Regions from separate parts of the Noviherbaspirillum sp. FW303-A3 genome, predicted to be linked through region 1. Evidence: predicted binding sites of a transcription regulator. Region 1 holds the regulator's gene; each other region holds the start of a gene.
What was found. The regulator FNR, encoded in region 1, switches genes on or off when oxygen is low (the NO sensors DNR and NnrR bind a similar motif). The targets are predictions, from matches to a motif close to TTGATNNNNATCAA.
Positions count from the first base shown of each region.

Region 2: a site for FNR is predicted at 1,275-1,288, ahead of AC3WOY_RS06915 (TraR/DksA family transcriptional regulator). Genes of this name have one in related genera too.
Region 3: a site for FNR is predicted at 929-942, ahead of AC3WOY_RS01620 (hemerythrin domain-containing protein). Genes of this name have one in related genera too.

Region 1 covers NZ_JBYTAZ010000001.1:219,279-221,540, reverse strand. The annotation lists gene AC3WOY_RS01060 (FixH family protein) at 1-88, shown strand, start outside; gene AC3WOY_RS01055 (hypothetical protein) at 286-543, shown strand; gene fnr (fumarate/nitrate reduction transcriptional regulator Fnr) at 603-1,367, opposite strand; gene AC3WOY_RS01045 (class I SAM-dependent methyltransferase) at 1,623-2,262, shown strand, end outside.
Region 2 covers NZ_JBYTAZ010000001.1:1,423,253-1,425,514, forward strand. The annotation lists gene cydB (cytochrome d ubiquinol oxidase subunit II) at 1-424, shown strand, start outside; gene AC3WOY_RS06910 (translational machinery protein) at 399-773, opposite strand; gene AC3WOY_RS06915 (TraR/DksA family transcriptional regulator) at 794-1,198, opposite strand; gene AC3WOY_RS06920 (methyl-accepting chemotaxis protein) at 1,376-2,262, opposite strand, start outside.
Region 3 covers NZ_JBYTAZ010000001.1:346,651-348,912, forward strand. The annotation lists gene AC3WOY_RS01615 (NAD(P)H-dependent flavin oxidoreductase) at 1-798, opposite strand, end outside; gene AC3WOY_RS01620 (hemerythrin domain-containing protein) at 1,109-1,555, shown strand; gene AC3WOY_RS01625 (DUF2249 domain-containing protein) at 1,552-1,788, shown strand; gene AC3WOY_RS01630 (hypothetical protein) at 1,791-2,262, shown strand, end outside.

The DNA.
Region 1 (2,262 bases):
GCAGCGGGACTGGCGTCTGTCCGGCGAGTGGATGTGGCCGCAGCAGAAACAGGTTGATATGAAGGCGGACCAGACGGTCCAAGGGTAACTCCGAAGTAGGATATTGTCTTACGTCTGGCGACAAATTAAATGCTGGTGCACAATATCCGCAGTACGGTCGTTCTCATTCTCGTGAATGACGTTCCCGAATCTGGGAATGTCAATGGTTCGAAAGTGGGAAATGACTAGTGCTGGATCCCGGTACAGCTTTACACCGATTGTTCGGAGTGAAAGGAGGGTAGGTTGATGGCGCGACTAATGATGGTCGTCTTGTGGCCGTCGTTTCTGGTGGCAATCGTCGCGGAAGGTTTCTTCTTCTCGATGTTCGATCCCTACGACCTGTCGCTGTTCGGGACATACCCGGACATCAAGCCCCTGGCGGTCTACAGCATCGGATTCTTCTGCTTCTGGCTGTTTTGTTCACTTGCCAGCATGCTTACTTTCTACCTGATGGCCGTGCCCAATGAGGCGCCGGCAGGCAGGCGCAACTTCCGGGGCTTGTAAAAAACAAAGGCGAGGGCGCCATGCGCCGCTCGCCTTCTTTTTTGGCGGCTACTGCGCGCTCAGGCGCAGGACTGCGTCCCTTGTGCGACTGCCTTGAGGGTGGTCGGATCGAGCAATTCCAGTTCGCGGTTGTTCACCTTGATCCAGCCCTGCTTCTTGAACTTGGAGAGCAGGCGGCTGATGCTTTCGATGGTCAGGCCGAGATAGTTGCCGATTTCTTCACGCGTCATCCGCAGCTGGAAGCTGGTGGACGAGTAGCCGCGTACCGAATAACGTGCGGACAAATTCGTCAGGAATGCCGCAAAACGTTGTTCCGCACGCATATTTCCTAGCAAAAGCATGACACTTTGCTCGCGGGTAATTTCCTGGCTCATCATCCGGTGGAAGTGATGCAGCAGCGTGGGCATCTCGGCGAACAGCGCTTCCAGACGGGCGAACGGGATTTCGCACACTTCGCTGTCTTCCAGAGCAATCGCGTTGCAGTGGTGGCGGTCGGTGCTGATGGCATCCATGCCGAGCAGTTCGCCGGCCATCTGGAAACCGGTGATCTGCTGGTCGCCGCTCGGGTTGATCTGGTGGGTCTTGAAATGGCCCAGGCGAATAGCGTACAGGTTGGTAAAGGGATCGCCGACGCGGTACAAGTGGGCATCGCGGGGCACCTTGCGGCGGCGGCCAATGATCTGGTCCAGCTTCGCCATGTCCAGCTCGTTCAATCCCATCGGCAGACACAACTGGTGCATGCTGCACGCCGAGCAGCGGGCGCGCAGCTCATGCACGGTAGCGGTCTGCTGCTGCGGCGGCGGGAACGGGATAGTTTGTGTCATGTCGGCAGGATTTAGGCGGTGCAGTATCATTTTCGAGCCCTTTTCCAAACTTTAAGAATTATTGCTGTTATGGCCTTGAATTGAGCCAGGTCAAGCAATGTCATGCAAACCTCGTGCCACCTTGCGCAAAATAGGTGAACAGGATGGCAATCCCGGTGCATCTTGCGGAATTGGTTTTCGGACGCGGGACGATAATGTACAGCATTACGCAGGCTTCGCGCTTGCACCCATCTACCCACATCCACAGGGAGACACATGCTGACCGAACGCGAGATCGAGAGCTGCTATCTGGGACAATTCATCCCGCTGCACTACCACCACAACATGCTGATGGATGCCCGGCGCATGGACGGCTTCAAGGCAGCCATCGACGCCGCTGTTTTTCCGGGGGCAAAGGTGCTGGAGCTGGGAGGCGGCACCGGCGTGCTGTCATGGTTTGCCGCTGCCAAGGCAGAGAAGGTCTGGTGCGTCGAGTTCAACCCCGAGCTGGTTGCCGAGGCGCGCCGCCTGCTGGCGCGGAACAAGGGCGGGGACAGGGTGGAGGTCATCCACGCCGACGCCTTCGAATACCTGCCGCCCGAGCCGGTGGACGTCGTGATCTGCGAAATGATCCACGTCGGCATGCTGCGCGAAAAGCAGGTGCAGATGATTGAAGCATTCAAGCGCCGCTATCGCGCGCGTTTCGGCGGCAAACTCCCGGTTTTCCTGCCGGAGGCTGCCATCATGGCTGTCCAGCCGCTCCAGCAGGCATATGACTTCCATGGCTACCAGGCGCCGATCGTCCAGTTCCAGGAGCCTTCGCACATCCAGGCAGGCAGTATCGAACTGGCGCAGCCTTCTGTATACAGTGTCCTCGACTTCAGCCAGGACACGGCGGAGACGATCCAGTGGGAAG
Region 2 (2,262 bases), 1.2 Mb from region 1:
CATCCCGCTGCTGTTCGGACTGCTCGGATTCATCCTGCTGGTCAGCATCTGGACGCCGCTGCAGATCGAGCGCATCGCACAGCGCTGGTTCAGCGTACCGAACTTCTACCTGCTGTCGCAGGTGCCGCTGGCGACGCTGCTGCTGGCATGGCTGTGCTGGCGCGGTATCCGGAAGAACCAGGCCATCGCGCCGTTCGCATCGGCCGTCGGCCTGTTCCTGCTGGCTTACGCGGGGCTGGTGATTTCGAACGCGCCCTACCTCGTGCCGCCGTCGGTCACGCTATGGGATGCGGCGGCCCATCCCTCGTCGCAGGTCTTTTTCCTGATCGGCGCATCGATCCTGATGCCGCTGATCCTGGTGTATTTCGTGTTCGTGTTCTGGCTGTTCCGCGGCAAGCTCAAACCGGGAGAGGGGTATCACTGAAGTGCTTGCGGGCCCAGGGCACCATTTCCTCGTCGCTTGGGCGGTCCACCGTTTCCAGCGCCACGATCCTGTCGGCCACTTGCGGATAGCCCCGGCGCAGGTGGACCAGCAATTCCAGGCGCTCGAAACCCGGCCCGAGGATCAGGATGCCGTCGGCGTCGCTGATGGCTTGCGCGATATCGTCGAAGTAGCGTGCGGTGTCGGGCGCATGGACGCTTCGCTCCGCAGGGACGGTCCCGGGCGCGGGCGCATAGGTCTTGATGATTTCGGTTTTCACGAGCGCGCGGTTGAAACGGCTCACGCAAGCCTGGTCGTAATCGATCCATACGACCACATGATTGAACGACATACAGTTTTCCTTGATACGAGTTAGAGAGAAACGCCGTGGCCCAGCCCGTGCTGCTTCTCATAGGCCTGCTGGCATTTCACGCAACTCATGGCGGTCGGCAGCGCGTTGAGGCGTGCCGCGGGAATCTCCTCCCCGCAGTCGACGCAAATACCGTAGCTGCCGGACTTGATGCGCGCCAGGGCCGCGTCGATATCGCGCAGGCGCACCAGTTCATGGCTCAGGAGCGCGATGTCGGTATCGTTGAGCAGGTCGGCCTCGACCCAGTCGCCAACGGCTTCGAGGTGGTTCAGCAATGCCAGCTTGCCGGGCTCGCCTGCGGAATGAAGATGCTCGCGGATGTCGGCGAGCACGGATTCGCGTCCGGCGAGCAGAACCTTTTCCATGCTTTCCCTGGCATCCGCGCCAGCGTGGCTTGGGGCATTCACGTTGTCCTCCTTGCAACCTCGCATGTCAGTGCGGGGACTCAGAATGCAGCGTAAGGGATTTTTCCGGATGCAACGAATGACCTAAATCAAGCTTGTCCCACTCCTGCCCGATTCTGTCGATGCAAACAAAAAAGGCCGCAACGGATGCGGCCTTTCCGGGTAATCACATGGAATGGATCAAAACTCTTCCCAGTCGCCGTCATTGCCGGAACGTGCCACGGCGACCTGCCTTGCCACAGGAACAACCGCGGTGGCGCGCGGCTTCGGCAGCGGAACCACGCGCGCCTGGACCGCCGCTTGCACGACGGGAGCCGGCGCCTCCATGCCGCCGAGCTTGAATACGCTCACCACATGCGCCAGGCTCGACGCCTGCTCCTGCAGCGACGATGCCGCGGCGGCAGCTTCCTCGACCAATGCCGCGTTCTGCTGCGTGACTTCGTCCATCTGGTTGATCGCCTGGTTGACCTGCTGGATACCGTCCGTCTGTTCCTTGCTGGCCACCGAGATCTCACCCATGATGTCCGTCACGCGCTTGACGCTGTCCACGATCTCTTTCATCGTCGCCCCGGCCTGGTCGACCAGGCGGGCGCCGGTATCTACCTTCTCGACCGAGTCGTCGATCAGCAGCTTGATTTCCTTGGCCGCCGCCGCCGACCGTTGCGCAAGCTGGCGCACTTCCGTGGCCACGACCGCGAAGCCCTTGCCCTGCTCACCGGCACGCGCCGCCTCGACGGCGGCATTGAGCGCGAGGATGTTGGTCTGGAAGGCGATGCTGTCGATGACACTGATGATGTCGACGATCTTCTTCGCGGACTCATTGATGGATCCCATGGTCTGGACCACTTCGGAAACCACCGCGCCGCCCTTGACCGCGACTTCGGATGCCGATGCCGCGAGCTGGTTCGCCTGGTAGGCGCTGTCCGCGTTCTGCTTGACGGTCGAGGTCAGCTCTTCCATCGAGGAGGCGGTTTCCTCGAGCGAGCTGGCCTGGGTTTCGGTGCGCGCCGACAGATCAAGGTTGCCGGCGGCAATCTGGCGCGATGCCGTGGCGATCGTTTCCGTCC
Region 3 (2,262 bases), 130 kb from region 1:
GCGCACGCCGCGCGCCGGCAGGCCGGCCACGCTCATGAAGGTGACGATGTCTTCCGGCTTGGCTTCGGCCAGGATCTTCTTGAAGTTGATGTGCGCGTCGCCTTCTTCAGTGACGGCAAAGGCGGTGCCGAGCTGGATCGCGCTGGCGCCCATCTTGAACAGTTCGCGCACCTGCTCGTGCGAATTGACGCCGCCCGCTGCAATCAGCGGAATGCGCTCGCGCTCGATGCCGAGTTCCTTGAACAGTTCCAGCGTGCCTTCCAGCACGGCGGGGAAGGCGAAATGCGGCGCATCCACATCTTCCGGCTTTGCCGCGCCGAGGTGACCTGCTGCGAACTTCGGGTTTTCGATGACGATCGCATCCGGCAGACGGTTCTTGCGCATCCACTTTTTCATGATGAGCGAAATGCCGCGCACGTCCGACAGGATCGGGATCAGGGCGATGTCGGGATAGTCGACAGTGAGTTCGGGAAGGTCGAGCGGAAGGCCCGCGCCGACGACGACGGCATCGATGCCGCTCTCGCAGGCCTGCTTCACGTAGGACGCGTATTCCGCGACCGCACGCATGATGTTCACGGCGACCATGCCGTTGCCGTCTGCGATGACCTTTGCTGCCTTGATTTCGCGGTCGAGCGCGATCAGGTTGACGCGGTCGATGAGTTCCTTGTTGCGCGACTTGCCGGTCTGCGCCATCAGGTCAGGATGATGACGGCGCAAATCCACGCTGGAAATGGTGCCGATACCGCCGAGGCGGGCAACGTTCCCGGCGAGCCTGTGTGCGGAAACACCGACGCCCATGCCTCCCTGGACAATAGGAAGCAGGGGCCGACCCCTGACGTTAAAAGTATCAAAAGCAGTCTTCAGCACAGAGGTCCTTCCAGTTCCAGTAAGCAACGACGGAATGTAGCAAATGCGAAATCCAATTAGTTTGATCTCAGTCAAGTAATCCGGACTAGGCGGCATTGCAAAAAGATTGTCCGGCATTTATGGCAATTTTGATCACTTTAGTCGCGAGCTCACCTTGCATTCCTTAACCTGAATCAAGGATTGCCATTTGACGCCGGAGTCACAATCCGCTACACACATCCTCCCGCACAGAAAGACCGAAATGGAAACAATTTCCCGCCACCTCGGCACTGATCACAAGCGTTGCGACGACTTTTTCGCCCAGGCGGAAACGGCGGTAGCAGCAACCTTGTGGACTAATGCCGAATTGGCAATGAGCGCGTTTTGCGAAGCCCTGGAACAACATTTCGCCATGGAAGAACAAGTCCTCTTTCCTGAATTCGAAGAAGCCGTCGGCAGCCGCGAAGGCCCGACCGCGGTCATGCGCATGGAACACGGGCAGATGCGCGAGATCCTGTCCATGCTGAACGAATGCCTCGGCAAGCGGGATGCAGACGGATTCCTCGGCTACTCGGAGACACTCAACACGCTCATGCAACAGCACAACATGAAGGAAGAAGGCATCCTCTACCCGATGACCGATCGTGTGCTGGATGGACAGCAGGAAAAGATCATCAGCACGATGCGCGGGATTGGAGTCGCATCGTGAGCGCAGAGCAACCCGACCTCGAGATCGACGTCTGCGGGCTTGAACCGCCGGAACCGATGGAGCGCGTGCTCGACGCGCTCGGCAGACTGCTCCCGGGCCAGCGCCTGCGGGTGCTGATCCCGCGCGAACCTTATCCGCTCTATTCCATCCTCGACCGCAATGGATACCTGCACGAGACGACGTGCCGCGAGGATTTCCTGTACGAAGTCCTGATCTGGCCAAAGGGCGCATAGGAATGCAGCGCGTCCTTTCCTTCGAGCAGACGCCGTCGCTCGCGGTGCCGCTGCGGTTCTTCCTCACGGCGCCCGCGTTCGCGATCCTCGCGGGTGTGCTGCTGCTCTGGAGCGGGACGGACATGTTCGTATCCCGCTGGACGCCGGAAACCCTCGCCTTCACCCACCTGCTTACTCTCGGCTTTCTCGGCATGTGCATGATTGGTGCACTGCTGCAGATCCTGCCGGTGGTGGCAGGAATTGAAATTCCGTACACACGTCACACCGCCGCCTGGGTCCACGGCCTGCTCGCCACAGGAACGGCGGCGCTTTCAGCGGCCTTCCTCGCGGGGTCGCCCGCGGCATTCAGGATTGCCCTGCTCCTGCTCGGCTCCGCGTTCGCCTGGCTGCTGATGAGTCTTCTGCGGCGTGTATGGACAGCACCGCACGCGGCGCCGATGCTGGTCGCCATCCGCCTGGCACTGAGCGCCCTCG